DNA from 3 places in the Ruegeria sp. HKCCD9138 genome. Region 3 is predicted to be linked to each of the others. Evidence: riboswitches for the same ligand, from Rfam matches in the RefSeq annotation. Region 3 holds a riboswitch; each other region holds the start of a gene.

Region 1 (10,138 bases), on a different contig from region 3:
CAGGCCCAACTGGCTCGAAGAATCCGAGCGCTATTCGGAAATGGGCCTGGACTTCAAAGACGGCAACGCATGAGCCGCCTGACGGCTGAATTCTGGGTGCACGCTTATCTGGCGCGGTTGCGATTTCAGGAAATCCCGGCATTTGTCGTGGCTCACGGAGATGACACGGCTGGTGCGGTTCTGGTCAAGCTCAACACTCTGGACGGGCAGGCCGTCGCGTTCCAGCGCAGTTTCGACCTGATGAGCGGCGAGCGGAAATGGGTTGAGCTCTCTGGCGGCCCCGAAGCCGAGGTTGACGACGCCATCCAACGTCAGCGCAGCTTTGACCCCGACCTCTGGGTGATTGAGGTCGAGGACCGGCAGGGACGGCATCTGTTGGGGGAAGAGGGGCTGGACTAGCTCTACCACCCGCTTGTTTTTGCTTTGACATCATGCCCAACTGCGTTGGGCGCGCCTCCTGCAAATTCCCGAACCTTGACGGCAAAGGTTTTGAAATACGGCTGCGACTGCACGTGCGCCAGTGTTTCGGCACTGTCCCACCGACCCCAATGAAACCGGGATTTTCCATCATCGGCGACGGCAACCTGATACGTGAATTTACCGGCGGCATCCGGATCAGCTTCGATGGCCGCAATGAAGGCACTGGTTGTAGCCTGCCAGTCGGCTTCGTCGCCATCGAAGCTGTAGGTAATGGTGATTCCTCGCATGATGGCCTCCTATTTAACGATACTGTTAATTAATGAATATCAAGGGGCCATTGTCAAGTTGGTGATCGTCGGGCGCCTTTCCGGTTAGAAGGCGGTGGTCCTGAACAGCAGGTGACTGGCGGGCATTTTCGCGGCGTCAAAGAACGTGGATTTCATGGCTGCGCTGCCGCACGAAATCGTGGACGCCCTGCACGGCGGGATGGAAATCGCGGTGCTGAACGTGCTGAATGTTCCGCAATTTCATTGTCCTACTGACCCATTGCAAATGGGATACCCCGGCAGCTGCCGAAGGAACTATTTGGCTCTACAGGGATAGGTCGAGCGGGTTCAACTCGTCTCCGTGCCAGCGTGCAGTTGGCAAGCGCATCTGCCCATTCAGATGCGGGCGAGCCTCCCGAACTGTTTCTCCTCCCCTTTTCGTCGGGACCTGAATTTGAAGGAATAAAGATGATGGAAGAAAGACATTCGGCCCGGTGACGGTGGAACATCTGAATGACCGGGGCCACCGCCCGGTAAGAAGTTCCCGGTCCTGATGGCCCGCGCGAATGAGATGCGGACCAAACGGTTTGGGGCGGTACGCATACGGCAGATGCCTGAGGCGAGACCCCACCGACCGCTGCAGCCCTAGTGCTGCGTCAGCACAGAGAAGTGGCGCTTCACGCAAATACCGACGCAACGCACTCGGATGAAAAGGACAACATCTCGAAAGCTCAGGAAACCACGACTGCTCCGATGCAACCTCCGACTGTCGGGGTGTCTTCCATCATGCCGGATGCCTGCCTGGACGGGCCGGTTGGTGCAAACCCAGTTGGTGTTGTCGCTGTGGCGCGTAATGCGATCCATTCGGCGATGCACGCGGTTGATATCTGTTGCTCGGTAACGACGAATGATCTGGGAGAGGCTGATCCCAGTGCAGTTTTGCATGCCGCACAGACGGTGACGCAATTTGGACCGGGCGGACGCGCTCGGGGGGGGTAAGAGGTTCACAACCACGCTGAAGCTGCTGGATGCGTTCCGCGAAAACCCGTTTGTGACAACCCTAGATCACTGCGCATGGTGCCGGTCGGAACCATTCACGGTCGGAACACAATCACCGCATGGGGTCGGTGACAACCGAGCAGAAGTTGAAAGCCCAAACCGAAAGGCTGATATCCGGTTCCATGCCGGCCCAGTAGATGCGGCAGAGCCGCCCTTCAGCTACAAAACCGCAGAGAGCGTCGTGTCACAGATATGGTCCTACGAAATTGCCGAGATCGAGGATTATGTCGACCCGTATGGATGCATCATGGCCGGAGATGTTCCGCCGTTCTGGAAAAACAGAAAGAAGGGGCGGCGACAGCCGAATTGCTCCGCCGCGAAAGCCGTCGCAACTAAGTGGAAAGCCGGGGTCGCGCGCAAATCAACAAGTTTGCGCGCGATAAATTTCTTGAAATGATTCATTTTAGGTTCAAATATGCGAATGCGACACGAATTTTGTATTACCTCTGTTGTGTCGCGGCCCGCTGGACCGGTTGGGCCGCCTCCCGACTATCTTAGTGAGTGGTGATAGTCGGGAGGCTTTTTGCTGAAGTTCTAAGACAAGATCGACAGGTGCGGGGGCGGTTTAGCGGCCCCGGTCAATTTGAATGGCCGAGCAGGGCAACGTCGAACGCTTTGTAAGCGCTTTCGCAGCTCGAGGAATCCCGCCGACTTGCCTTCTTTCGTTGGTGAATGCTTGGAGTGAGCCTGCCCTCTCAGGCTTCATCAGCTTCAGCAACAATAACACCAATTCTATTGAAGACTCACTTCTGAGCCTTTGCTGTTCGAAACAGCAGAATAAACACGAAAACTGATCCGATCGATGTCGTCACAATCCCCACAGGCAGTTCCTGCGGCGCAAGCAGTAACCTGCTGAGGATGTCCGATCCCGTCAGCAGCGCTGCGCCGACAATCGCAGCGGTTGGTAGAAGTTGGCTGTGCAATGTTCCGGCGATACCTCTTGCGATGTGCGGTACCATCAAGCCGACAAAACCAATCACTCCTGCGACCGAGACGAACACTGCTGTTGCAAGGGCGGCCGTGAAGAACATGCGGAACCGCAGGCCCTGCACCGGTACACCAAGCGTCGCGGCCGTCAGATCTCCTGTCAGCAATGCGTCCAACCAGCGGCTGCGATACAGCGAATAGGTCAGGATCAACACCAGACCGGCGCAAACCAGTGGGAAGGTCTCCCAACGGGCCAGGCCCAGCCCACCAAGCATCCAGAAGATGACCGAATGGGCCGCGCGGCTATCGCCTGCGAATATCAGATAATTGGTGATGGCGGAGAACAGGAAAGACACCGCAAGCCCTGCGAGGATCAGCTTTTCCGGCGCGCTTGTACGCAGCCCATGCACCAGCGCCAGCACGATCCCGGACGCTACGAGCCCCCCGCAGAAGGCGGCCAGCGGCAAGGTCCAGAACCCCAAAATATCACCGGTTACTGTGATGACAAACACGGCCCCGGCTGCGGCGCCCGAGGACAGGCCGAAAAGAAACGGGTCGGCCAGATCGTTGCGCGTTGTGGTTTGCAGGACCACGCCAACGATCCCCAGCCCAGCTCCGATCACCGCAGCGAACATTGCGCGCGGCAGACGCAGGTCGAACACGATCCGATGAAGAGGCGTCATTTCTCCGTTGGCTGGCCCGGTTCCCAAAAGAACCGCGTTGAACGCGTCTGCCGCGGGGATAGGTGTGGTGCCGTAGATGGTTGAAATCAGCAAGAGGGCGGTCAATACGACCGCCCCCAGCAGAAGTGTCAGGCCCAATCGGCCCATGTTAGTTGAGGACGGGGTGCATGGCCTGCACCATCTTCGAGATCGCCTCGATATTTGCCGGTCCCGGGGTCAATTCCTCGTACCGTAGGCCAATCCAGCGCTCATTTTTCACTGCATCCGTCTGAGACATCACCGGATGATCTTGCAGGAATTTGAACGTATCCGCCGCGCCGTTGCCAGTTTGATAGTCGAGCAGCACGAGGAATTCAGGGTTGGCAGCGGCTACCGCCTCCCACGAGGTGCGGCCCCAGCTTGTGTCCATGGCATGAGTGACGTTCTTGCCACCAGCGGCAGCAATCATCGCGTCGGGGATGGCGAACTTACCAGCAGTAAAGGGTGCGTCCGCCGGCCCGTCCAGCAGGAAGACACGCGGCTTGGGAAGATCGGCCGTCTGCGCCTCGATCGCGGCAAGTTCATCTTTCCAGCCGCTCACCAACGCCTCGGCCTTATCTTCGACATGCATGACCTTGCCCAGACGCTAAACATCATCGAACAGCAGGTTCATACTGGCTTCGGGGCGGTCCTTGTCCAGATGCACGCAGCTTTCGGACAGGATCATCGTCTTGATGCCAAACGGCTCAAGCGTGTCCGGGGTCACGTCGCCGCCGGGCTTCATGCCGTAATACCAGCCTGCAAAGAACAGGTCGGGTTCGACCGCCACGAGGTTTTCAACAGTTGGGTATTTCGGCGCAAGCTCGGGGATGTCACCGCGCAGCGTGTCGAATTCCGGGCTGGTCTTGTACCATCCGGTGATGCCGGTAAGGCCGACGATCTTGTCCTGCAGACCCAGTGCAAAGGCCATGTCGGTCATGTTCATGTCGTGCACGACCAGGCGTTCGGGTTGCGACTCAAACACAAGCGGCTCGCCGCAATTGTCGACGGTGACCTCATGCGCGGCAGCGCCGCCAGCCATGGCTGTCATCAGCGCCACAGACCAGATGTTCTTCATTTCAGAGTTTTCCTTTTCTTAAGTAGAAACAGTGGTTTTTCGGATATCCAATGCCGGGATCACGCGCCCTTCATGGTGAAAGCACAGGTAATCGACGCCGAATGTGTCGCGAACCCGTTCAGGGGTCAGCACTTCGGCGACCGATCCAAAACCGGTCAGCCGTGCGGATTTCATCAACGCCACATGCGTGGCAAATTCCGGGATCATCACCAGATCGTGGACGATCATGACCACCGTTATGCCCAGTTCGGCAACCAGAGACAGCATGCGCCCCTTGGCGTCGGGATCGAGGTGGTTGGTGGGTTCGTCCAGAAACAGCAAGGACGGATTCTGAGCCAGCGCGCGGGCGATATGAGCTCTTTGACGTTCGCCTCCCGACAACACTGCCATGCGTTTGTCTGCCAATGCGCCGAGGCCCGTCAGGTCCAGAATTCTGGACAGCTCTGCTGCATGCTCCTCTGCTGAACGATCTGGCCAGATCGGAATCTGGCCCAAGGCGACGTAATCTCGCAAAAACAACCTGCCATCCGGAAGCTCCTGCTGGCTGACAACGGCGATCATGCGGGCCCGCTCTTTGGCGGGCATATGTTTGAGACTACGCCCATTGACCTGAACATCGCCCAAACCAATCTCAACGGTTCCGCACAACAGGTTCAGAAGAGTTGTCTTTCCTGCCCCATTTGGGCCGGCGATTGCCAGAATCGCACCCTCGTCCAGCTCGAACGAGGCGCCTTGCAGCAGCACGTCACCGTTGAGCGCATAGTATTCGAGATCACGCGCAGCCAGAAAGGTCGAGGTCGTCATGAGGGCTCCTCCAATCGGATCCGGGGCAAGCGAGAAAGAGTTTTTGAAAATAACGGGCGCGGTCGGTCCGTGGCGTTGGTCCACCCATCCACGCTGTCGCGATATTGGTGTGCAAACTCGGCCAGCGCTTCCACCTCTTGCGGCGTTTGAATGCTGCCGAAGAGGTATTGCGCTTTGTCGACAGCCTGAAACCCGACGGTCGTTGGCTGTGCGCAGCCCGCCATGCAAGCAACGGTGCGAACAGCAAATCCCTCAGGAAGCCTGCCAGTCAGCGCGTTTCGAATAGCGTCAACTGGCAATTCCCCGCCACAAGTCGAGCATATCAGAAGGAAATGATCAGGTGTCTCTGGCATTGCCCGCTCCGCTTGTTGCCAAGCGTGGACAGAAGGTGCCGTTCAGGTAAACACGTATCGAACGTGCCATCAAAGCCTCCTTCCAGGACGCCCCGCCCCGGGTTGGTTGAACATCTGATGGCAGGTCTCCTGACTTGCGGGTCGATGCTTGGCCATCCTTCCCGGTCTCAAGGACCAGTGGCTGTTTGGCGTCGCTCGCCGCTTACAGTTGCGGGGGCAGTCACGGAATTGGCGCCAAATGGCAGACCTCACCGTATTCCCTTTTCATCCCTTGGGTGGACCATCGGGAACCATCACGCGTTTGAGTGCCCGAGAACGCAGGTTGCGTCAATATGGAACTTTTGAAAACACGATTTGCTGGGTGGGAAGTAATCTGTGAACCGCCAGGCAGCTAATCGTACTGGTGCAACATTGGAAATAGGCGATTGGACCCCTGCGCCGATCTAAGAACCGACCGGCGCAGGGTTAGTTGTCATACGAAGCTGACGCCGCTGCTGATCATTGGCAATTCCGTCACCCGCGGACCGGTCGCGGCGATGGCGTTGGCCAGTGCCGGAGCGGACGGCGGGGTGCCGGGTTCACCAACTCCGGTGGGCATTTCGGCGGAAGGTACGATATGAACTTCGATTGCGCCGATATCGCCGATTCTCAACGGCTCGAAATCGGGAAAGTTGGACTGGTCTACGACACCATCCGTCAGGGTTATTTCGTCCCGCATCACATGACCGATACCATACCCGATGCCACCTTCCATCTGTGCCTTGATCACGTCCGGGTTGACTGCAAGTCCGCAGTCGATGGCGCAGGTTACCTTCTCGATCTTCACCCCGTCATCGGCGTTGCCGGATATTTCCACGACTTCGGCCGCGTAGCTGCCAAAGCTTTTGTGAACGGCAATGCCCTGGTTGCGTCCCTCGGGCGCGTTGCCCCAGTTGCCCTTTTCCGCCGCCAATTTTAGCACACCGGCCAATCGCTTCTGATCATTGCCGCTGCCTTCCAGCAGGGCCAGGCGGAACTCAACCGGATCGCGACCTGCGGCACGGGCGGCTTCGTCCATCATGGTCTCCATGACGTAGGCCGTGTGGGTATGTCCGACCGAGCGCCACCAGAGAACAGATGTGGCCTTTGCCACATCGCTTAGACCGATGAACTGCCCCGGGATTTGATAGGGGTTCTCGGTCACGCCTTCGACCGAGCTGTGGTCCACGCCGTTGTGCACGATCAGGCTTTCGAACGCGGTGCCTTTCATGATCGACTGGGCGGCGATGCGGTGATCCCAGCCGGCGATGTTTCCATTTGCGTCCAGACCCACACGCACTTTATGCGCCACGGCGGGGCGGTAGTACCCACCGGTGATGTCATCCTCACGCGACCAGACCAGTTTTACGGGTCGCGAGCGGTCGGTAATCGCAAAGGCAAGCGCGGCTTCGACCTGATAGTCCGCTGTTGGTGTTGCGCGCCGCCCAAATGAGCCGCCTGCGAACACCGTGTTGATACGGATCATTTCCATTGGCAACTGAAAGATCTCGGCAAGTGCGAAATGCGGTCCGGTCGGCATCTGGGCCCCGTCATGCAGGGTGATGCCGCCGTCTTCGTTGGCTTCGATGGTACAGGTCAACGGTTCCATCGGAGCGTGTGCCAGCAGGGGGAAATAGAAGGTCTGCTCGACGACATTGTCTGCACCGTCAATCAACGCTGCTGTGGTTGTTTGGTCCGCACCTGTAACGTTGTACTCGGGATCACTGTTAACCGCGGCCAATAGCTGTTCGCGGATTTCGCCCGAGTCGCGGTTCTCGGCATTGGAGAAATCCCAATCAACGGTTATTGCCTCGCGTGCCTGAAAAGCGGCCCAGGTGGTTTCGGCGTAAACGGCAACGCCTGCCTTGTTGGGCAGGACTGCGGAACGGATGTAACCTTTGATTTCTCTGGCCGCCCCCTCGTCAAACCCGGAAGCGAGGCCGCCCATGCACGGACTACGGGCGATGACGACAACCATCTGATCCGGCAGGTGCAGATCCATCGCGTAAATCGCAGTGCCATTGATCTTGGGAGGAGAATCCTTGCGTCTGACCGCAGCATTGCCGATCAGACGAAACTCGCTGGGGTCTTTCAGGCGCGGCTCGGCCGGGGGGTCGATTTTCGCCGCAGCGGCTACAAATTCCGCAATGGGTGCCTGCCGCCCCACACCTAAGATGATGCCGTTTTCGATCGTCAACGAATTGGAGTCAGCGCCCCAGGCTTCAGCAGCGGCCCGGAGCAGCATGTCGCGCGCCGCAGCGCCGGCTTGGCGGTACTGCATGAATGAATTGGCCATTGCGGTGGACCCGCCGGTGCCCTGAAACTGTCCAAACGCCAGATTGGCATAGCGCGAAGGGTCCGACGGCGCGAATTCGTACTGGATGTCCTCGATCGACACACCCAGCTCTTCGGCGATCAGGGTGGTGAGGCCGGTCGCCGGTCCCTGACCTTTTTCGAAGTGCTTTACGATGGCAGTGACGGTGCCGTCGGCGTCAATCTTCACAAACGGGTTTAACTGCGCGGGCGCGGAACCGGCGGCCAGCGTACCATCCGGGCGAGCGCCAACATAGAGAACGGCGGCAGCGGCGGCAGCGGATTTCAGGAAGCCACGGCGTGAGGTTTTAAGGGTCATGATCAGGCCTCCATCATTTCAGATGCACGTTGAATCGCCGCTCGGATGCGTTGGTATGTGGCGCAGCGACAGGCATTGCCGTTCATGTAGTCGTCAATCTCTGCCACCGTCGGCTTGGGATTCTCGCGAAGAAGCCCGACGGCGGACATGATTTGCCCGGACTGGCAGTAGCCGCATTGCACCACGTCCAATTCAACCCAGGCCGTCTGGACTGCCTGGCCGACCTTGTCATCGGCAATCTTCTCGATGGTCGTTATCTCAGCGTCCTCGACGTCTTCGACATAGGTCTGGCAGGATCGGACCGGTTCGCCATTCAGGTGCACGGTGCAGGCGCCGCAAGCCGCGACACCGCAGCCGAACTTGGTGCCGGTCAGCTTCAATTCATCCCGGATCACCCACAACAAAGGGGTTCCGGGTTCGGCGTCGACTTGATGCGTCTGGCCATTAAGTTTCAGTGATATTGCCATGGCTTAGGGGCCTCCCCTTGGCTGAGTCGTCGGAGTCAGGTTTTTCGAATTCGGCGAAGGCGTCGGAAAAGTCCGGATGCCATCGTGACAGTGCGGGGCGGTTTTCCAGAATATCGCCGACAGCCCAGGCCACCCGGCGCTGGTCGCGTGCCGGCGGTACGTCGTTGTCGGGACACAGGATATAAAAGTCGCCCGCTGTCATGCGGCTGAGCATGTGATCCACGGTCTGCCCCGAGGTCCAGGCTGCATCGGGTTTCTCGGGCATATGGCGCGCGATCATGCCTGTATAAGTGAAGCCGGGTACAAAAAGATGTGCGGTTATTGGCGCCTTTGCTTGCCGCAGGTCATGGGCCAGCATCTCGGTCAGGACCTTCACTCCGGCCTTGGAGACATTGTATCCGGGATTGCCCGGCGGTGTGGTGATACCCTGCTTGGAGCCTGTGTTGATCACCACGGCGGGGCGCGCGGCATCAATCATACGGGGCAAGAAGGCATGTACGCCGTTCAACACTCCAAACAGGTTCACCTCAATCATGGCACGCCAGGCTTCGGGTTCCTCCCAACTGCCCGAACGTCTGGCAATGCCTGCGTTATTCATCAGAACCGCAACCTCGCCTGCATCAAACGCCGCCTCTGCCAATGTCCGGACAGCGGCGGCATCGCTGACGTCTGTTGGAACCGCCAATACGGGTGTGTCCGACTGGGCAATGGCGCGCAGCTTCTCCGAGGCTTGTTCCAATGCATCACCCGGCAGGTCAGCGAGAACTACGCCCAGCCCGCCTTGCACAAACCGTTCAGCGGCGGCAAAGCCAACACCGCTGGCGCCGCCGGTCACGACGGCCAATCCGCCTGCTTCAAGTGCTTGTCTGTACATGATGTTTCCTCCCTGATGCAGTCTGTACCCAAGGTCTTCTAAGACCCCATACGGGCCTTGATGCCGCCAATAAATGTCTCGTCATCCTGTTCCTTGCGGGCGGTCAGAAGTGACTCGGCATCCGCTCCGGCGCGATAACGCAAACGCGGTGAGCCGTCGGTCACCGCATTGCGAATGACCCCAGCCACCATTTCCGGCTCGGAGGCCTGTGCGGCGAATGATTCCATTGCCGCCTGCATACCTGCCACGACAGGCAAGTATTCCGGCATGCTTTCATCTACGGCGAAATCAAACGACCGACCGCCGAAATCAGTGTTGATCATGCCGGGTTCCACAATCTTCACCTTCACGCCGCAGGCCGCGAGCTCGTAGTGCAAGGCTTCGGACAGGCCTTCGACAGCGAACTTAGTGCCGTGGTAAAGCGTGCCCAGCGGGAATGTCATCTGCCCGCCAATCGACGAGATATTGACGATGGTTCCCGATTTTTGCGCCCGCATATGCGGCAATACCGCCTTGGTGACCGCAAGCAGGCCAATCAC
Region 2 (10,138 bases), on a different contig from region 3:
CCGAGGCACATTCCCACCTGGTTCTTCTGCCGCAGTGCGCGGGCTTCCTGAAAGAGCACGGAATTCGTGGTCGGGTCAGCCCCGACAACGCGCGTGCGGCCCGCGAAGTGGCCGAAGTTGGGGACAGGCACTCGGCCGCGCTTGCCAGCGAACTGGCAGCCGAAATCTATGGCCTGAACGTGCTGGCGCGCCATATCGAAGACCATGGCGACAACACCACCCGATTTCTGGTCATGTCGCGCGAGGCCGACGAATCGCGGCGGGGGGAGCATGAAATGATCACCAGCTTTGTGTTTGAAGTGCGCAACATACCGGCGGCTCTGTACAAGGCGATGGGCGGCTTTGCGACCAATGGCGTCAACATGACAAAGCTGGAAAGCTATATGCTCGATGGCTCGTTCACCGCCACGCAGTTCTACGCGGATGTCGTCGGCCACCCCGAGGACCGGAATGTCCAGTTGGCAATGGATGAGCTGGAACATTTCACGACGAATGTCGAGATTCTGGGCGTCTACCCGGCGGCGCGACCACGTGGCTGACGGAACTGGTCAGATCGCGTAGGACTTGGATACAGCACCATCCAGTTGTCGATAGTCTCTGATTCCCATGGCCTCGTAAAAGGCCAGACCATCGTCGTTTCCAGAACCGATCGTGGCATCGATTGCCGGCAGGTTTTGGTCTATGGCAACGGCCAAAGTTGATTTGAACAATGCGCGCCCAATACCTCGCCTCGCTGCCGAGGGGCGAATATGCGTGCCAATTACACCCCAACCAATCGGCGCGCCATAGAGGTTGTTTTCAACGGCCTTTTTCAGAGATTGAAACCCCAGGACACGTCCAACCTTGTCGACAGCGATTGTGCACTGAATTTGGTCAGGGTGGTGGATGTAATGGCTCAACACGAAGTCAGCGCCGCTGTCCTTTCGTCGTTTTCCGGCTTCGACAAGGTCTTGCAAAACTTCTGAAATCCCGCTGGCATCCGTGTTCCCGGCAACTCTGAAAGTTAGCTCATCCACCATATTCCTCCTATCGGTTACACCTTCACGCCCCGTGCAAATGACGCTCTTCCAGCTCTCGTGCAAAATCGCTGAGACGTATCTGGAACTGGCGGCGGAAACGCGATTGCCCCAGCTTCAGTGACTGCAGCAACAGCCGGGCTGGCAGAGTTTTTGCTGCCAGCGACATGTCGATGATCAGACGCGTACGGCGTTGGGACAAGGCCAGAAGTTCGATCGTCGTGGCCCCATTCATACCCTTGCTGCTGGCGTGAAACCGCATCAGCGAAGGACGGTCGCAATCTGTCATTTCCACAGTGATATGACGCGGCTTGCCTCGGATCTTGAGCGTGGTTTCCCATGTGGTTCCTGCGCCCGGCTGAAGGGGACCAGGCGCACGCCGCACCTCGGCACCGCGCCGCATGGCCATCCGCTCAAACCGCTCGAAATCGGCAACCATGTCGAAGACGGTGTTGATCGGAGCCTGGATATCTTCCTGCGCTGAAAACTGCATTTCGGTGTTCCGATCGTCCTCGTCTTTCGTTCCAGTGTTTCGTCAGTCCAACGTATCCGCAAGCCAGTGCTGCAACAAAAAACGGGCAATCGCCCCTTTGCGGGCTGGCAACAGTTTCGGGTGATCTCCGGCAAAGGCCTGCATCATCTCGGTCTTGCTGACCCACATCGCTTCTTCGATTTCGACCGGGTCAATCCGGATATCGCGCGACAACGCCTCACCCGCGCAACCAAACATGAGCGACGCCGGAAATGGCCAGGGTTGGCTGGACAAATATTTCACGGCACCCACGGGTACACCCGCCTCTTCCATGACTTCCCGCCGTACGGCGGCTTCCAGCGTTTCGCCGGGCTCGACAAACCCGGCCAGCAAGGAGAACATCCCTTCGGGCCAACCGGGGGATCGCCCCATAAGTACGGAATTGCCGTGCGTGATCAGCATGATAACCACCGGATCGGTGCGCGGGAAGTGTTGCCCGCCGCATTCCGGACAGCTACGCTGCCACCCGCCCTGAGACATCTCGCTGCGTTCCCCACACCGGGCGCAGAACTTGTGCGTCTCGTGCCATCCGATGATGGCTTTTGCAGTTGCAGCCATTTCCGCGTCGCGTGGCGACAGGCGCGTCATGATGCGGCGCAATTCTGCAAAAACGTGACCATCCGGTAGGTCCGGGTGTTGCTGTTCGGTGCGATCGACGAATGCGCCAACACCGGACAAATCCAGCCCCTCTGCCGCCCATCCCGAAATATCCATGGCAAAAACCGGCACGTCGCCATCGGTCTTCCCGAGAAAAACCGGCGAGGCAATCACTCCACCCGGTCCGTTGTGCAACAGATCATAACTCATCGGGATCAATGCCAGCCGGTCCAGTTGTTCACCCTGAACCAACACCTTGCCGCGCCACAACAACACGCAACGCGCAGAGGGGTCGGACTGCGCCGCCAATAGCCTGTCTTTGTCGCCCCGCAGCAGGGCCGCCCGATCCAAGCCGGATCCGCCAAATGTCACTTGTTCCGCGCGTTTCATTCCTGCCTTCCCAGACTGCCGGCAAAAGGGCTGCCACGTCTTCGTCTTGGGCGCAACGGAATTCCACCGCGCGGCAAAACAGCGCTGTCGTTGAATGGCCGCAGGATTGCCCCGGAATTTGCACTAATTCCACCAATCAGTGAAATCATGCATACAACAACATCCAGAAGCTGAAGTTTTGACACCCAATACATCGCCGGGCCAGAAGCCAGAGCCGGTCGCGCATATTCAGATTTTGGCGACAAGCGATCTTCACATGCACCTGATGGGTTTTGACTATTACGCAGATCGCGCAGACCCCCGAATTGGGTTTACTCGCACGGCAAACCTGATCCGTGCAGCGCGGAAACAGGCCCGGCAAATGGGGACACTAAGTCTGTTGTTTGATAATGGCGACTTTTTGCAGGGAACCCCGTTGGGAGACTGGGCCGCCGAGAACGTTGCCGAAACCCATCCCATTGCAATGGCGTTCAATGCACTCAACTACGACGCGGTGGGATTGGGTAACCACGACTTCAACTATGGCCTTGAACTGATCGACCGTCTGGCCGAACAAGTCTCTTGCCCTGTGATCTGCAGCAATCTGCTGCGCAACGACAATGCCCGAATTCCGCAACAAAGTGCCGTACTGCAACGAAGCGTTGCTTGTGACGGCGCCGAATTGCCGATCCGCATCGGCGTGTTGTCCGTTTTGCCGCCCCAAACCGCGCAATGGGAGGCGCACAAGCTGGAAGGGATGGCTCAGGTCGACGACATCCTTACCACTGCACGGGACACGGCGAGCGCATTGCGCCGGCAAGGTTGCGACGTCATCATTGCGCTGGCCCATTCGGGGATTGCCGAAACGGATGCTGCTCCAGGGCTGGAAAACGCCGTCGTTCCGTTGGCGGCACTCAAGCACATCGACGTTGTCATCGCCGGTCACACACATCTGACCTTACCGGGCGACGCGCATGAAGGCGTCGCCCATGTCGACAATTCCGCAGGGCTGGTACACGGTAAACCGGTGGTGATGCCCGGCTTTGCCGGCTCTCATCTGGGCGTCATCGATCTGACGCTTTCCCGGAACGGCACCAAAGGTTGGCGTGTCGTCAAACCCCATGTCGAACTTCGGCCTATCTACTCTGAAAGCCACCGGGCCCCTGTGTCGGAAGACCCCGAGATGGTTCGCCTGTTTGCCAAAGGTCACAAAGCCACGCGCGCGCGCGCCGCTGAACCGGTTGGCCGCCTGTTTGCACCGGTTCACAGCTTTTTCAGTTTTTGCGCCCCTGATCGCGGTCTTGCGTTACTGGCGGCAGCTCAGGCGGCGGCGCTTCGTCCGTTTCTGGCCGGGACCGAATTGGAAACACTTCCACTCCTGTCGGCTACGGCGCCCGCCAAGTTCGGCGGTCGGGCCGGGCCGGGATATTACACAAACATCCCTGCAGGCGAGATTTCGATGCGTCATGTCGCCGATATGCACGTTTTCCCAAATGAACTGCGCGCTGTCGTGGCGACCGGGGCTCAAATCCGTGATTGGCTCGAAATGTCCGCAGGGATCTTTAATCAGGTCGGGGCGGATCGCAGCACCGTTCTGACGAATCCGCTGCGGGCAGGTCACAATTTCGACGTACTGCACGGGTTGCGCTATCAGATCGATCTGTCTCAACCTGCGAAGTATGATTTGGGTGGAAAGCTGACGGGTTCGTCGGGCGGGCGCATACGCAACTTGACGATGAAAGGTCGCCCTGTCCCTGGAAACCAAAAGTTTGTCGTCGCAACGAATAACTACCGCGCAAATGGTGGTGGGCATTTTCCGATGATTGCACAAACGATTTCAATCGAACTGCCCCCCCTGCGCGTTCAGGACATCCTTCGGGACTATCTGGCGAAACAACTGCCCGACGAGCTTTTGGCCGGCGCGCCACAGCCATTCAGTCTGACCCCCCTTGGTGGTGCAAATGCCATTTTGGAAACCGGCACGGCCGCGGAAGCTCATTTGGACGAGTTGTCAGGCTTTGCGCCCCGAGTTCTGGGCCTGAACGCCACGGGGTTTCTTCAAATCGAACTGACGCTCTGACGGGTTGTCATTTCCGGTTTGTGCGCCTATATCCATCGATGAGAGGTTGGCGCGGGCGAGCGCCTCGCCAACCTGGTCAGGTCCGGAAGGAAGCAGCCACAACGAGCCCCGCTTGGGTCGATGTCCAACCTCTCACTTATCCGAACCATCAGCCGCAGGAGGGCGTTTATGATTGTAGCAATGACCCTTCAGGCAACGCGGTTCTGATTTCACCCATCAACTCGACTGCCTGAACACATCGCCCGCAGATGCGCGTTCGCCATTTGCTGGGCTTTCTGTACCTGAACACAGGCAGACCAATGTCATTTACCCTTTCGGACCTGGGATGGTCCTCTCATTTCGCCGCGCAGCAAGCGGCACACCCTAAGTTGAATCCATTCCGCGTAACGGCGGTTCATCGTGATCGGTTGTTTGGGCACCACCCGAACAGAGAAGCAGCTTTGTTGACCGGAGGCCGCCAGACGGGCGATTTCGCGGTCGGCGATTGGGTGCTGTGCGATGCGCAAAACCGCGTTCAGCGTCTGCTGGATCGTCGCAGCCTTCTGAAGCGCCGTGCCGCCGGAACCGGGGCTGACACGCAATTGATTGCTGCAAATGTGGATGTTCTGTTCATCGTCAGCTCATGCAACGCAGATTTCAACCTTGCGCGGCTGGAACGTTACCTCGCACTGGCCCATCAGGCGGGGTGTTTCCCGGTCATCGTTTTGACCAAGGCGGATATCTGTGAAAGCGCTGAGCAATACGTGGATCAGGCGCAAGCGCTGTCCCCACTTCAGACCGTGTTGTCAGTGAACTCGTTGAACGCGCAAGACGTACACCGCGTGCTGGATTGGTGCCCGTCCGGTCAAACGGCTGCATTGGTTGGGTCCTCCGGTGTTGGGAAAACGACGCTCGCGAATGTCATGACCGGATCGCAGGACTCGACCGCCGATATTCGTGAGGACGACGCGCGCGGTCGGCACACCACAACAGCACGAGCCCTGTACCGGATGCGAAATGGTGGCTGGCTGATCGACACGCCGGGTATGCGTGCCCTTCGGTTGCTGGACGCAAAAGATGGCGTGGATGAGGTCTTTTCCGACATTGTTGAGCTGGCACAGAACTGCCGCTTTTCCGATTGCGAACACCAGACCGAACCCGGCTGCGCCGTCCTCGGCGCAGTGGACGAAGGCACCCTGAACCCTGACCGGCTGGTTCGATGGCGCAAATTGCGGCGAGAGGACATGCGCAATTCCGATACCGTGGCGCAAGCCCGTGCCCGTGATAAGGCATTCGGGAAAATGGTGCGCAATGCGACGCGCGGCAAACCCTCGCGCACCGGGCTTTGACAAGATGGGGCGCCGAGACCCGGCGTCCCTTACTTCTCGATCAATCGGGGCCAGACAGCCGCACTTCGGCGCGCAAAGACCCCGATATGACCAATGCCGGTCAGCCCAGTGTCCTGCGGGTCGATGAGGATGCGATTGGCGTCTGGTCCATAAAGATCAGCCAGCCTCCAGACCGCGTTGGGCGGAACCATTTGATCGTCGGTGAATGCGAACAGATCAACCGGTCCTCCGGCCCGGGACCAATCTACCGCGGGCAGGCTGGAACCGGTCTCGGGCACATAGCTGGATGGTGATGTGCACCACTTGCGCCACTGCCAATACACTTGCGGCGGAAGATCCGAGCCGAAGCCAAGCGCCTTGCCGGGCAGATAGCCCAGCATATGCACGGCCAACGGCGCGTGGCCATACCAGAACAACCCGGCCAGCCCGCGATAGGGCCACGGGTGATCTGACAACGTGACCAAGCCCGAGCAAACGCAGATCATTCGGTCGATCATCTCGATATCCGGCTGCAAAGGACCGAGCATTCCACCGACCGAGTGGCCGATTGTCCAGTGTTGCGCGTTCGGAAACCGTCGTCGCATCTCGGCCCGGGCCGCGGGCATATCGACCAGTGCCCAATCTGCCATTGTGACTGTCGATTCCTTCAATCGGCCCGAAAGGGAATGGCCGAAATCCCGATAATCATATGTCAGACAGGCCATACCCCGTTCGGCTGCAAGCCACTGCGCGAAATGCCGATAATAATCCCTTGGCACCCCGGTCGCGCTGTTCAGCACAACAACGGTTTGCGGGTCGGAATGCGGTAAATACAAACGCCCCGACAGCATGGCCGGCCCCGAAGGGAACCGAATATCTTCGGCAATCACCGTATACCGAGCGTCCAACATCTGTTCTCCAGCCCTAACTGAACCGATCAGTTCACTCGCTCAATCGGCCCTATCCACCCCTCCGAGTCAAGGCCGGATTAAGGTGACCAAACGTCCACTTACCGCGCTGAAAAAGTCTCGCGAACCATTGAATGGCCAATCTGCTTGACTCGGCCACACTGCAACCGCTAGCGATGCGGTGATGGTTCCCGCGCCCTCTCACGATGGCCGGGATGAAAAGGGAACGCGGTGCGGTCCACCCCGGTTGATCCGGTTGGGACCAAGTCCGCGACTGCCCCCGCAACTGTAAGCGGAGAGCGATGCCGAAACACCACTGACCGAAAGGTTGGGAAGGTCGGCAAAGCAGCGACCCGCAAGTCAGGAGACCTGCCATCAGAACTTGAAACCGAAACTCGGGCGGGGTGTCCGGGCGGGGTTTGGTCGCAGGATGCAGCCTTTCCCGATCTCTCACCCTTCGTCCCACGCGCGGAGGGCGCAGCATGATCTGGAAGACCGAGACACATCAATTCACAGCTACCATTTGCCAGCGCACCGGCAAAACCTGCCCCGCGCTCGCCCGCATGGCGCGCGCCATGGTTCAAGCCGTTGCAGCAGCAGGGCATTCGACCACGAATGAGTTCGAAATCGAAGGCAGTTCGGACCTGACACACTGCCCGCAAGGATGTTCCGCCCGCTTTCGCGCGCGACCTGACCAGGTGAGAATTTATTGCGGCGCGGATCCCGAAACCAGTTCTGACAGGTTGGATGATTACGCCGAGCTGATGTTTGGAACAGAGCTGACGTCCCTGCCCTCTCAGGCGATCAGCAACCCGCCCTGCGCATTACTGGAAGCGGTAGCGCTGGCGCCCAGCCATCCGGTGCAGGCGGAAGCCTTCGCAACGGCCTGACCTATTGCGAATAAGGTGCGCGGGCGGCTCCCACGGCCCAGCGCATCTGCCCGTCAGTTTCGACGGCACAGGGGCGAATTGCGCGTAGTCGGGACAGCGCCGCCTGGGGCGCTTCACCGTTTTCCACCATCAATCGCAGAACCACCATTCCGGATCGACCACACCCGCCACGACAATGCACCAGGACCCGACCTCCGTGCGACAAAGTCCTCAGCACGGTCTTGCTAACTACCGGCCATCGCTCGACTATTTCGGCTGGTGGTGATCCGAAATCCTCGATGGGCAGATGAACCCACCGGACCCCATTGCTTTTGACGTCCTGGCCAAAACTTCCAGCTCCTCCTTGCGTCAACTCGGCCGCAGAGGTCATAGAGATTACGATGTCCGGCGCCCAGTTTCTGAGCGTGTCCAGATCGGCGGCGTAGTCTCCACCGCGCCCCGGAAGGGGTGACAACGCCAACGTGCCGCCGCCAAGCGGCAAGTCGTAGATTTCAAACTGAGCCATCGGGGTTCCAATTTCACCTTGCCGGCAGGTTCTATCCCGACCCGGCGACATTCAAAACAAATTTCGTTCCGCCCTGCGGTGGACGCGGAGGTCGGGGCGCTCTACGCTGCGGCGTAACTCGAATCCGCCAGAGCAGACATGACCGACACGCCCAGCCCCGCCTATCAGGTTCTCGCCCGCAAGTATCGCCCGGAAACCTTTGCAGACCTGGTTGGCCAGGATGCCATGGTGCGCACGCTCAAAAACGCGTTCGAGGCGGACCGGATCGCGCAGGCCTTCGTCATGACCGGCATTCGCGGGACCGGTAAGACAACGACCGCCCGCATCATTGCGAAAGGCATGAACTGCATCGGTCCTGACGGAAATGGCGGCCCCACGACCGAACCCTGCGGAAAATGCGAACACTGCGTAGCGATCATGGAAGGCCGCCATGTCGACGTGATGGAGATGGACGCTGCCAGTCGCACCGGTGTCAACGACATCCGCGAGATCATCGACAGCGTCCGCTACCGCGCGGCTTCAGCCCGCTACAAGATCTATATCATCGACGAGGTTCACATGCTGTCGACCAGCGCGTTCAACGCGCTGCTCAAGACGCTGGAAGAACCGCCCGAACATGTGAAGTTCATCTTCGCCACAACCGAAATTCGCAAGGTTCCGGTGACGGTTCTGTCCCGGTGCCAGCGATTTGATCTGCGCCGGATCGAACCCGAAGACATGATCGGCCTTTTGCGCAAGATCGCGGATGCAGAAGGTGCGCAGATTGCCGAGGACGCGCTGGCCCTGATCACCCGCGCTGCGGAAGGGTCCGCACGCGACGCAACCTCGCTGCTGGATCAGGCCATTTCCCATGGAGCAGGAGAAACCAGCGCCGATCAGGTCCGCGCCATGCTGGGGCTTGCCGATCGGGGCCGGGTATTGGACTTGATGGACATGATCCTGCGTGGGGATGCGGCGGGCGCCCTGACCGAGTTGGGCGCTCAATATGCCGAAGGTGCGGATCCGCTGGCCGTTCTGCGCGATCTGGCCGAGATCACCCACTGGGTGTCGGTCGTCAAGATCACACCCGACGCTGCCGAAGACCCGACGGTTTCTCCCGATGAACGCGCGCGTGGCCAGCAGATGGCAGAGGCCCTGCCGATGCGTGTCCTCACGCGGATGTGGCAGATGCTGCTGAAGGCACTGGAAGAAGTCTCCGCCGCGCCAAACGCCATGATGGCCGCGGAAATGGCAGTTATCCGCCTGACCCATGTCGCGGATTTGCCAAGCCCGCAGGAACTGCTGAAACGCCTGCAAGACGTGCCTCCGCCGCCCAGTGGTGGGCCCGGCGGCGGTGTTTCCGCAACTGGGAATACCGCGCCTGTGACCCAACACACGGGGCAACCTGCCTATGCTGCATCGACGACCGGAAACAGCGGAGGACCCACGGCAGCTCTGGCACAGGACGTTCAGGCCGCGCTGGCACGCTATCCCACGTTCGATCATGTGGTCGAACTGATCCGCGCGAACCGGGATGGGGTCTTGCTTGAAGAAGTCAAAAGCTATCTCCGGCTGGTGGCTTACCAACCGGGCCGGATCGAGTTCCAACCCACCGAACGCGCCTCGGCCAATCTGGCTCAACGGCTCGGAACCGCGCTGCAAAGGTGGACCGGGAATAGATGGGCCGTGACCGTTGTGAACGAAGGCGGCGGCGAGACGATCTATGAGAAAGAGAACGCCGCCGAAGAAGCGCTGAAGAGCGAAGCCAAAGAGCATCCACTTGTGCAGGCCGTATTCGCTCAGTTCCCGAACGCCAAGATCACCAAAATCGAAACGCCCGAGCAACGCGCCGCCAAAGTCGAGACCGAAGCGCTGCCCGAGGTCGAAGACGAGTGGGACCCGTTCGAAGAGGATTGACCCGGCGCGCGCGCCATGTGTCGCAAATGAGGCAGATT
Region 3 (10,138 bases):
GGGTGGAATAGTCATCCAGCCGCGTATCTTCGCGCCCGTCTGCCGGCAGAACGGCCAGCGCGATGCCTTTGGCCTGCGCCAGCGCCAGAACCTGCTGAAGACCGTAGGACCAATAGGGCACGCCACCGATCAAGCGGATCAGGATGCCCTTGGCCCCCTCCAGCGTTTGTTCCACATAGGTGTCGACCGACAACGGGTGTTTCAGCGCCGTCAGATTGGCCAGCCGCAGGGTGGGCATCCGCCCCTCCGGCCCGCCCCCGCGATGCCAACCCGCCGCAAAAGCGCCAAGGTCGCTGTCGGAAAAGGACAGCACCACCAGATCCGCCGGGCTCTGGCCCAGATCGGTTGGGGTCTCAGTTTCTTCTAACCCGTGGCTTTCGCGGAAGACGACGTGCATGTGTGGTTACTCGGCGGCCTCGGCAACTCCCACGAGGATATCGCGGATTGCGGCCTCTTTGATGTCGTCATGCTCGGCAATGACCACCAGTCGCGAGCGGCGCTCTTCGCCGGGTTCCCATGGGCGGTCGTACTGGTGGCGCACGCGGGCACCGACAGCCTGCACCAGCAGGCGCATGGGTTTGCCCTGGACGGCGGCATAGCCTTTGACGCGCAGGATATTCAGTTCGTTGGCCAGACGTTCGATATTGGCGACCAGTTCCGCCGGGTCGGTCTGTTCCGGCAGCTCGACGATGATGCTTTCGAAATCGTCATGCTCGTGATCGTGGTGGCCGTCGTGATGGCTGGGGCGGGCGTCCATGTCATCTTCGGCAGCGGCTTCCAGACCCAGCACGACGCGTACATCCACGACGCCTTCGGCCACTTCGACCACGGGCAAGGGGCGTGGGGCCTCGGCCGCGATGATCTCTTTGGCCTTGGCGACGCCTTCCGGGCCGGCCAGGTCGGGCTTGGTCAACAGAATGATGTCTGCACATGAGATCTGATCCTCGAACACCTCAGACAGGGGTGTTTCGTGGTCGATCGAGTCATCGGCCAGACGCTGCGCGTCCACCGCTTCGACATTTGGCGCAAAACGCCCAGCGGCGACGGCCTCGGCATCGGCCAGAGCGATCACGCCGTCGACGGTGATCTTGGACCGGATATCGGGCCAGTCGAACGCCTTCAGCAGCGGTTTCGGCAGGGCGAGGCCGGAAGTTTCGATCAGGATGTGATCGGGGCGCGGCTCCAGCGCCATCAGCGCCTCGATGGTTGGGATGAAATCATCGGCCACGGTGCAGCAGATGCAGCCATTGGCCAGTTCCATGATGTTTTCCGCCGGGCAATCCGGAATTGCACAGGACTTCAGGATGTCACCATCGACGCCAACATCGCCGAACTCATTGACCACAACGGCCAGACGCTTGCCCTGCGGGTTCTGCATCAGGTGGCGCACAAGCGTGGTTTTGCCCGAGCCCAGAAAGCCGGTGATCACGGTGACGGGAAGTTTCTCAAGAGTGCTCATTCTCAGGCTCCAATCGGGGGGATGCGCGAGGCGCAGTTTTTGCGGAAATGCTCGGGGCGCTCGCGCCATTTGACCAGGCCGTCTTCGGTGGCCAGATACTTGGTCGCGCCGTCGACGATGACGTCGACATGATCGGTTTCGTTCAGGTTTTCATAGACGAAGGTCCAGCGATCCGGTCCACCGCGCAACACGATTGAGCATCCCTGATCGCAGTTCGACAGACACTCGACCGGTTTCAGGGTAATGCCCTCGGGCAGGTTGGCCCTTTCCAGCGCCTTGTGCAGAAGGGTGCCGGGCCGTTCCGCGTCGTCTTCAATCGGCAACCCACGGCGGCACGTAGTGCAGACCAGCAGCTCGACTGGCGCCGTCTCTGTCATGTCTCTCATCCCCCCAAATCCTCTTCGCGGGGGACGGGGTTTCATGCGGGCCACGTGTGCGACATGGGCCCGACACCGGAACACCCCGCCCGGTTTCAACTTCGGGTGCTGGCAGGTCTCCCGGCTTGCGGATGTCAGAACGGTTGTTCTGTCGGATGTCCCGCCTTCCCGGCCTTGCGGGCCAGTGGCTTTGGGCACCCTCTCCGGTCACGGTCGCGGGGGCGGCTGCGTTTGACGGATAACCGCTGACGCATTCCCTTTTCATCCAAAAATGGACACCAACGGATGCGACATGCGGCACCGGTGGGCGCCTTGTCAAGCGAGTCGCACACTTCTTGTGCCTCAGGGGGTGAAAAGCGACCTGCCGGCGTCGCTGGGCGGCATGACGTATTGTGACGGGCCATGGTGCCATGGATCGCAGAATGCGAACAGGGAGCGCAATAATATGAAAGTGGGTTTCATCGGACTGGGAAATGTAGGCGGCAAGCTTTCGGGTTCATTGCTGCGCAACGGTATTGATCTGACCGTGCATGACCTGAACCCGGATTTGGTTGCGGAGTTCGTGGCCAAAGGCGCGAAGGCCGCGGAAGGACCGGCCCAGCTGATGCGCGACTGTGATGCGGTGATTACCTGCCTGCCATCGCCTGCGGCCTCGGACGCTGTCATGCAGGAGATGCTGCCCGAGGTCGGACCCGGCAAGATCTGGATGGAGATGTCCACCACCGACGAGGCCGAGGTGAAACGTCTGGGTGCAATGGTCATCGAACGTGGAGGTAAGGCGGTCGACTGTCCGGTCTCGGGGGGATGCCACAGGGCGGCAACTGGCAATATCTCGATTTTTGCAGGTTGTGATCGCGAAACGTTCGAACAGATATTGCCGTTTCTGACAACGATGGGGCGGCGTGTTCTGCATACCGGCGAACTGGGCTCGGCCTCGGTATTGAAGGTGCTGACCAACTATCTGGCCACGGCCAACCTGATCACGTGCGCCGAAGCGCTGGTTACGGCCAAGGCGGCCGGGATGGACTTGGGCACGACCTATGAGGCGATCAAGATTTCTTCGGGGACGTCGTTCGTCCACGAAACCGAAAGTCAGGTCATCCTGAATGGCTCGCGCGATATTTCTTTCACGATGGACCTTGTGAAAAAGGATATCGGCCTGTTTCAGGAAGTGGCCGACCGTGCCGGGGTTCCGTTGGAAATCAATCCGGTAATGATCAAGATATTCGAGGACGGAATCGCCCGTTTTGGGGAGCGTGAACTGTCCCCCAACATTATCAAACGTCTGGAAGAGGCCACAGGGCTGGACATCCGTGCGCCCGGCTTCCCACCGGAGATGTTGGACGACGAACCCGAAGAGCCCGGATACGAGGTTATCCCGCAGAACCGGGCGGCGGGATAACAGGACGACTTTGATCGGATGCCTGCCTAAACTGCGTTATCGAAGGTAGGCATTCCAAAAAATACTGCTGATGCACCCTTGGCACACAATGCGTTACTTGGCGCTTGGCCCCAGACGTAATTGATCTGATTTCTGGATTTTCGGAAATCGGCGTACTCTGTGATTTAAGTCGTTTTATTGTCTGCGGATTTTTAGGGGTGACATAAATGCGGGTTCTCTTCAAACAAGCGTTGGTAGTATTCTGGTTGCTGTGGTGGGCCTTCGCTTTTCTGACTGATTTCATTGGCGGTTTGGAACTGTTGGGCGTAACCTCGACACCGTGGTTTGACGGTCACAACTATCCGTTCCTGAAAAAGACGCTTGAACAATTCGGAGCGTCCACGGCCGTAGATGTCACTCTGTTTGTTGGCATTATTATCTGGCTGCTATTGTCGACCTCGTTGTTTGCCGTCGCGGCAATAACGCCCTACTCAAAAAGGGATCTGTGGCTCAAACGGGTCGACGCTGCGTTTATTGTCTCGCTGGGCCTGTGGCTTGCGTTCTTTCTGTCTGATCAAACAGTTATGAACTTTGATCTTGAAGAGAACCATATGGTTCAGGGGGGCTTTCAGCTTTTGTGTTACCTGACCATCTATCTGTTGCCCGATTGAATGCGCAGAGATCGGGGCGTGATCCGTGTTGAAACGGTTTCTTCGCTGCAAGGTTGTTCAGATATGCGCACGGATAGTTCAGGGAGAAAGCGATCCGGGCCAAGCTCTCAGATGCAATTGCACTTGAAAGGAAAATGCGACTGGCAAAGCGGATATAGTATACGGCCAGGGCGGGTGGCTGAGTGGATGGAGGCGAGTACCGGAATCGAACCGGTGTACACGGATTTGCAATCCGCTGCGTCACCACTCCGCCAACTCGCCTTTTCAAGTAAAATCAATCACTTGCCGTGGTGTGATGGGCGTTCTAACAGCTTTCGCAGGGAACGTCCAGAGGGTTGGTGGCAAAACCGGTGCAACAATGCACATCGCGTGTCGCAATTGACTGCACGATTTTGCCGCGGCAGGATTCCGTCCATGGCCCGTTGCCGCAGGGGATTGGATGTGGCACAAGCCGGTCAAACTCGGGACTATGGAAGAGCGATCATATGACAGATTTCGCGGCTCGGCGCCTAACGATGGTTGATACGCAGATTCGGCCCTCGGACGTGACAAAATTTCCCATCATCGACGCAATGCTGAATGTGGAACGCGAGAGATTTGTACCGGACGCACAGCGCGAGGCAGCCTATGTCGGCGACCTGATCGAGCTTAGTGACGGTCGCTGCATGCTGGAGCCGCGCACTCTTGCGAAAATGCTGGATGCCCTGAACATTTCCAACGACGAGATAGTGTTGGATATCGCTCCGGTCCTTGGGTACTCGACTGCTGTTACGGCCCGTATGGCGCAGCTGGTCGTAGGTGTGGAAGATGACGAAACGCTTGCGTCAGAAGCACAGACCGTACTGGTGGAAGCGGATGTCGACAACGCCATCATTCACACCGGACCGCTGGATCAGGGCGCGGCTGAACACGGGCCTTATGATGTGATATTGGTCCAGGGCGGTGTTGAACGTTTGCCCGACGCTTTGCTGGACCAGTTAAAAGAGCACGGCCGGATCGCTTGCCTCTTCATGGAGGGCGAATTGGGAACTGTGAGGGTCGGTCATAAGTCCGGTGGCCGTGTCACCTGGCGCTATGCATTCAATGCCAGCGCACCGGTATTACCTGCCTTTTGTGCTGAGTGTGCATTTTCGCTATAGTAAGGCATTAGAAATTTTTTGCCTCCTTGATTACTTGAAAACAAGGGCGCAAAGTGCCTGTGAGGCAGTGAAAAATTGATTTGAGAGGGTTAGAAAATGCGTGGGACAGCAGGAAGGAGGCTGGCCAAAGCCTTTGCGCTGGCGGCCGGTATTGCGGTTAGTGCGTTGCCCGAAAGGCCCGCTTGGGCTGACAACATCACCGATGCTTTTATTGGCGCCTACAACACCAGTGGCCTGCTTGAGCAGAATCGGGCCCTGTTGCGAGCAGCCGACGAAGACGTGGCAATTGCGCTGTCGGCGTTGCGGCCAATTATCAATTGGTCGGTGCGCGTCAGCGACCAATACAGAAAAAGCAATGTCAGCACTGCGGTTACCACGATCAGGCCAACAAGTTTCTTTTCAGGTCTGACGCTGAGCCAGTTGATCTATGACGGAGGAGCCTCGGTTCTGGGGAAGCAGTCCGCGCAGGAGACCGTTCTGGCGACACGGCAATCGCTGATCGACATTGAGCAGCAAGTCCTGATCCGCGCGGCGAATGCCTATCTGGGTGTTCTGCTACAGGAAGAAACCGTGGAAATTCGGCAGAACAACGTAAACGTTTCTGCAGAGGAACTCCGGGCGTCACAGGACCGGTTCGAAGTGGGTGAAGTCACCCGCACTGATGTGGCTCTGTCCGAAGCGCAATTGGCCAGTTCGCAAGCGGATCTGGCGGTTGCACGCGGTGAACTGAGCATCGCGCAGGCCGAGTATGTAAACGCAGTCGGCAAGGCCCCGGGGCGAACCGCAGGTCAACCGAGCTTGCCCAACCTGCCGCGTTCCGAAGCCGAAGCCGTCAGCCTGGCGCAGCGCAACCACCCGGCCATTCAGTCCGCGAAGCACCAGGTGCGGGCGCTGGATCTGATTGTTCAGCAGCAGCGCGCCAATCTGGGCCCGAACGTCACTTTGAACGCTGATGCCGGGATCACCGAAAGCTATGACAACGACGACTATATCAACGACGCGACGATCTCGCTGAACTTCAATCAGCCGATTTATCAAGGTGGCGGTCTGGCGGCCGCGGTGCGTCGTGCAATGGCTACGCGGGATGCCTCGCGGGCGAACCTGCTGAACGTGCAGAAGGATATCACCCAAGGGGTTGTCGACCGTTATGCCGCTTACCAGGCCGCGTCAGCCAGCTTGAGGGCTTCGACGGAACGGGTTCGCGCCTCGCAGGTCGCGTTTGACGGTATCCGCGAAGAAGCGACTTTGGGCGCGCGCACCACGCTGGATGTTCTGAACGCACAGCAGGATTTGCTGGATGCGCAGTTAGCCGAAGTTGCATCGCGAACCGAACGGTCCCGGGCAGCATATCAGCTGCTGCAGGCACAGGGTCTTTTGACTGCGGAACGTCTGGGACTGGCCGTTCAGATCTACGATCCGACGCTGTACTACAATCTGGTCAAAAAGGCTCCGTCGCAGGTCAGCAAACAGAGCCGCGATCTTGATCGGGTGCTCAAGGCCTTGCGTCGCGACTAATCGGCGTTACTACCGGTTGTTCGCTTTGGCAGGATTGGCTACACTTGAGCCAGGGCTGAGAGCGGTAGAAAAAAATGTCAGATAGTCTTGTGAATACAGATGCTGAGGATGTTCTGTCGTCGATCAAACGTTTGGTCAACGAAGATGGGCGCGAGGAATCGGAGTTTATCTTCATTCCGACGCCTCCGGCACGAAAACCGGGCAGGCTGGTTCTGACCGATGCATTGCGCATTGGTGATGAACCGATGCCCGAAGAAAAACCCACGCCATTGAAGCTGACCATTGAGGACAGCGCAGAAACCACCACACCAGCAGAAGCCGCAAACGCGTCGGTAAGCCCTAAAGAACCGATGCGTTTGCAGCCTTGCGACGCTATTCAGTCAGAGGCAGCCGCGCCATCGACCGAAGCGACAACAACAAAGCAGGCAGTTTCCGAAGACGGCAATGTTGGCCCGGAACGTGGTGACGCCAAACGGGATCTGGCCGGTAGTCTGAGCGCAAAGATTGAAGCGTTGGAAGCAGCAATTGCCCGTACCGAAGATCAGTGGGAACCGGACGGCGAAAGCAATGACGATTACTCCGGTACCCGGATGCGGTCCATGAACTGGTCAGTCCACGGCGGGTTTGACGAGTCGGAAGAGACTGAAAATGACGCGGCCGATTCTGCGGGGGAGTCTCGTTTGACCTTTATTCGCCATTCCGACAAGGCAGAGGCCGCACCTTCTGAGAATGAGGATGCGCAATCTTCCGCCGAATTCCCCGATGAAGAAGCTTTGCGCGAATTCGTGGCGCAGGTCGTGCGGGAGGAACTGCAAGGTGCTTTGGGGGAACGGATCACACGGAACCTGCGCAAAATGGTTCGGCGCGAAATCTACCGGGCAATGATGGCCCAGAAAGTAGAGTAGACTCACTTCCGACCGGGCGTCTGGGCCAGCGACAGCAACAGGTCCAGATCCATGTTCCGTTCCAGGTGATCGGCCAGTGCATCCAATACCTGATCGACACCGTCTTCATATGCGATCTCGGAATTGACGCCAAGCTTTGACAGATAGCTGGATCGAAACGCGTCGGATGTGAAAATACCGTGCAGATAGCTGCCACGGATGCGCCCGTTGGCACTGGCCGCGCCTTCAGGGCGCCCTTCGATTTGCAACCATGCGCGAGCGCAATCGGGACCTTCAGTGCGCCCCATGTGGATTTCGTAACCGCTGACAGGTTCACCGCCGGGAAGGGCCATAGCCGTGCGTAGAGTGACCTGTTTCTGACCTGCCATGACGGTTTCCACATCCAGCAGTCCCAGACCTTCAACCGAACCGGGGCGCCCGTCGACACCGTCCGGGTCCGAGATGGTTTTGCCCAACATCTGGTAACCGCCGCACAGCCCCAATACGTGGCCCCCGCGACGCACATGGGCGTACAAATCCACATCCCACCCCTGCGCGCGGAAATACGTCAGATCACCGATCGTCGACTTGCTGCCAGGTAACAGAACCAGATCCGCATCACCAGGCAGGGCACGTCCGGCCGGTACGATCTCGACCGTCACGCCGGGTTCGGCTGACAGAGGATCGAGATCGTCGAAATTGGCCATCCGCTCCAACTGAGGCACCACCACTTTGCAGGCGCCGCCGGTATGCGAGCGGATATCCATCATATCCTCAGCAGGCAGCCTCCACGCGTCCTGAAACCACGGAACTACACCAAGGCAAGGCCAGCCGGTCCGCGCGGCGATGTCGTCGCGTCCCTCATCGAACAGAGAGACATCACCCTTGAACCGATTGACCGCAAAACCACGGATCATCTCAATGTCGCCGTCTTCCAACACCGCCTTTGTGCCAACGATCTGAGCAATCACGCCGCCCCGGTGGATGTCACCGACCAGAACGACAGGTACGCCGGCGGCGCAGGCGAAGCCCATATTGGCGATATCTCCCTTACGCAGGTTGGTCTCGGCCGGGCTGCCTGCGCCTTCGATCAGAACCAGATCGGCATCGGCACAAAGCCGGTCAAAGCTCTGCATCGCAGCATCCAGCAACTTGGATTTGTCCCTGCGATAGTCCCCCGCTTTCATCGTACCGGCGCGCTGGCCTTGCACGATAATCTGAGCGCCGGTGTCAGTTTCCGGCTTCAGCAGGATTGGATTCATGTCCGTATGCGTTGGACGATTGGCCGCGCGAGCCTGCAAGGCCTGCGCCCGACCGATTTCGCCGCCGTTTTCGGTGACGGCGGCATTGTTCGACATGTTCTGCGGTTTGAACGGTGCAACGCGTAAACCGCGGCGGGTATAGGCGCGTGCAAGCCCGGCCACCAAAACCGATTTTCCGACGTTGCTGCCGGTGCCCTGAATCATGATGGACCGAACCATGGCCTGTCTCCTATGCTGACGCGCAGATGACCCGATTTGCGGGCAAAGGAAAAGCCCCTGATGAACACGCCCGCGCATCTTTTGATCGGTGCAGCCGCCTTTGCCCGCCCGGCCAGGGGACGCATGCTTGCAGCGGCACTGCTGGGGTCGTTGATACCCGACCTGTCCCTTTATCTGCTGGCGGGTGTCTCGCTTTTCGTTCTGAATATCCCCGAACAGGTGGTGTTCGGTGAGCTCTATTTTTCTCCGGCCTGGCAGACGGTTTTTGCCATCGACAATTCGTTTGTCCTGTGGGGTCTTTCTCTCGGAATCGCTCTGTTCAGCGGATCGCGGGTATGGATCGCGGTGACTGGGTCAGGGTTTTTGCATCTGACGATGGATTTCCTGCTGCACGCAGGCGATGGCAGACCGCAATTCTGGCCTTTCAGTGGTTGGGTTTTTCACAGCCCGGTCAGCTACTGGGATAGCTCTCATCACGCGCTGTTGGTCGCGCCAATGGGCGTCCTGGTCTGCTCGGGTTCATACCTGATCTTGTGGAGGCGCGGGATTGCGCTGTGGGCAAAGCTTTTCTTTGCCGCATTGTTGGTGGCCGAGCTTTGGGTGGCGCGACAATGGTTATTGTACTTCTGAAGCTGTTGGGCAAAAGAAAAACGCGCCCCGAAGGCAGGAGCGCGTTTTTTCATAAGAAGTCGCCTTGTATCAGGCGGCTTCGGCCTGCTGAGCGGCGTTGCGACGCTCGCTTTCTTCGCGCGACAATGCCACCGAGGTACGCACTCCACGACCAACGAATTCCATCAATCCGCTGACAACCCGTTCGTTCGGGTCGATACCTGCGCAGGACAACACTTCACGACCGTCGCGCGATCGTGCCCAGCGGGCGATCTGTTCCGGGCCGTTGCCATACTTCTTGTCATCGGCAATAGCGTCATCAAGTGCAGCCAACACAACGGCCGCGAAAAGTTTGCGTGCACGATTGCCCTGTTCGTTATTAAAGGCAGTGCCGTCAACGAAATCTCTCATCTCGTCTTCCTTGTTGTTCTTGCTCTTGCATTTTCGGCGTGACGGTCCTTATGACCTATTAGGTGCGATTCGGATACACCTAAAATGCATAGTTGCGTTGCGTCATTTGCATAGCTTGCTGCAAGTGCAGCACTAGGTCTCGTTGTCTTGTCAGGTGTGGTCACGCCAGATATAGGGACGCCAACTGACGCATCAACCGTTTGTGAAGGAT

Evidence for each region. Region 3 has a riboswitch for cobalamin ahead of AC2TEL_RS00345 (DUF1636 family protein). Riboswitches for the same ligand answer to the same signal wherever they lie in the genome.
Region 1: linked by a shared signal. The riboswitch ahead of AC2TEL_RS17535 (DUF1636 family protein) and the one ahead of AC2TEL_RS00345 (DUF1636 family protein) in region 3 are both predicted to bind cobalamin.
Region 2: linked by a shared signal. The riboswitch ahead of AC2TEL_RS16725 (hypothetical protein) and the one ahead of AC2TEL_RS00345 (DUF1636 family protein) in region 3 are both predicted to bind cobalamin.

The regions. Positions count from the first base shown of each region.
Region 1 covers NZ_JBWVAZ010000011.1:88,781-98,918, forward strand. Annotated here, with positions in the region: gene era (GTPase Era) at 1-73, shown strand, start outside; gene AC2TEL_RS17495 (DUF1491 family protein) at 70-399, shown strand; gene AC2TEL_RS17500 (hypothetical protein) at 402-707, opposite strand; gene AC2TEL_RS17505 (hypothetical protein) at 1,356-1,685, shown strand; gene AC2TEL_RS17510 (hypothetical protein) at 1,654-2,142, shown strand; gene AC2TEL_RS17515 (FecCD family ABC transporter permease) at 2,489-3,502, opposite strand; gene AC2TEL_RS17520 (ABC transporter substrate-binding protein) at 3,504-3,965, opposite strand; gene AC2TEL_RS17525 (TroA family protein) at 3,981-4,451, opposite strand; gene AC2TEL_RS17530 (ABC transporter ATP-binding protein) at 4,470-5,255, opposite strand; gene AC2TEL_RS17535 (DUF1636 family protein) at 5,252-5,608, opposite strand; cobalamin riboswitch at 5,711-5,918, opposite strand; gene AC2TEL_RS17540 (xanthine dehydrogenase family protein molybdopterin-binding subunit) at 6,081-8,258, opposite strand; gene AC2TEL_RS17545 ((2Fe-2S)-binding protein) at 8,261-8,725, opposite strand; gene AC2TEL_RS17550 (SDR family NAD(P)-dependent oxidoreductase) at 8,703-9,599, opposite strand; gene AC2TEL_RS17555 (SDR family oxidoreductase) at 9,638-10,138, opposite strand, start outside.
Region 2 covers NZ_JBWVAZ010000010.1:133,927-144,064, reverse strand. Annotated here, with positions in the region: gene AC2TEL_RS16765 (prephenate dehydratase) at 1-539, shown strand, start outside; gene AC2TEL_RS16760 (N-acetyltransferase family protein) at 549-1,019, opposite strand; gene AC2TEL_RS16755 (SRPBCC family protein) at 1,042-1,509, opposite strand; gene nudC (NAD(+) diphosphatase) at 1,552-2,535, opposite strand; gene AC2TEL_RS16745 (bifunctional 2',3'-cyclic-nucleotide 2'-phosphodiesterase/3'-nucleotidase) at 2,714-4,594, shown strand; RNA gene ffs (signal recognition particle sRNA small type) at 4,634-4,732, shown strand; gene rsgA (ribosome small subunit-dependent GTPase A) at 4,894-5,922, shown strand; gene AC2TEL_RS16730 (alpha/beta hydrolase family protein) at 5,952-6,812, opposite strand; cobalamin riboswitch at 6,978-7,200, shown strand; gene AC2TEL_RS16725 (hypothetical protein) at 7,292-7,699, shown strand; gene AC2TEL_RS16720 (protein-tyrosine phosphatase family protein) at 7,701-8,204, opposite strand; gene AC2TEL_RS16715 (DNA polymerase III subunit gamma/tau) at 8,343-10,100, shown strand.
Region 3 covers NZ_JBWVAZ010000001.1:68,177-78,314, forward strand. Annotated here, with positions in the region: gene cobN (cobaltochelatase subunit CobN) at 1-397, opposite strand, end outside; gene cobW (cobalamin biosynthesis protein CobW) at 404-1,459, opposite strand; gene AC2TEL_RS00345 (DUF1636 family protein) at 1,462-1,836, opposite strand; cobalamin riboswitch at 1,930-2,134, opposite strand; gene AC2TEL_RS00350 (NAD(P)-dependent oxidoreductase) at 2,219-3,238, shown strand; gene AC2TEL_RS00355 (hypothetical protein) at 3,445-3,888, shown strand; tRNA gene AC2TEL_RS00360 (tRNA-Cys) at 4,076-4,149, opposite strand; gene AC2TEL_RS00365 (protein-L-isoaspartate O-methyltransferase family protein) at 4,374-5,027, shown strand; gene AC2TEL_RS00370 (TolC family outer membrane protein) at 5,124-6,542, shown strand; gene AC2TEL_RS00375 (hypothetical protein) at 6,617-7,447, shown strand; gene AC2TEL_RS00380 (cobyric acid synthase) at 7,450-8,907, opposite strand; gene AC2TEL_RS00385 (cobalamin biosynthesis protein CobQ) at 8,968-9,537, shown strand; gene AC2TEL_RS00390 (DUF6280 family protein) at 9,607-9,927, opposite strand.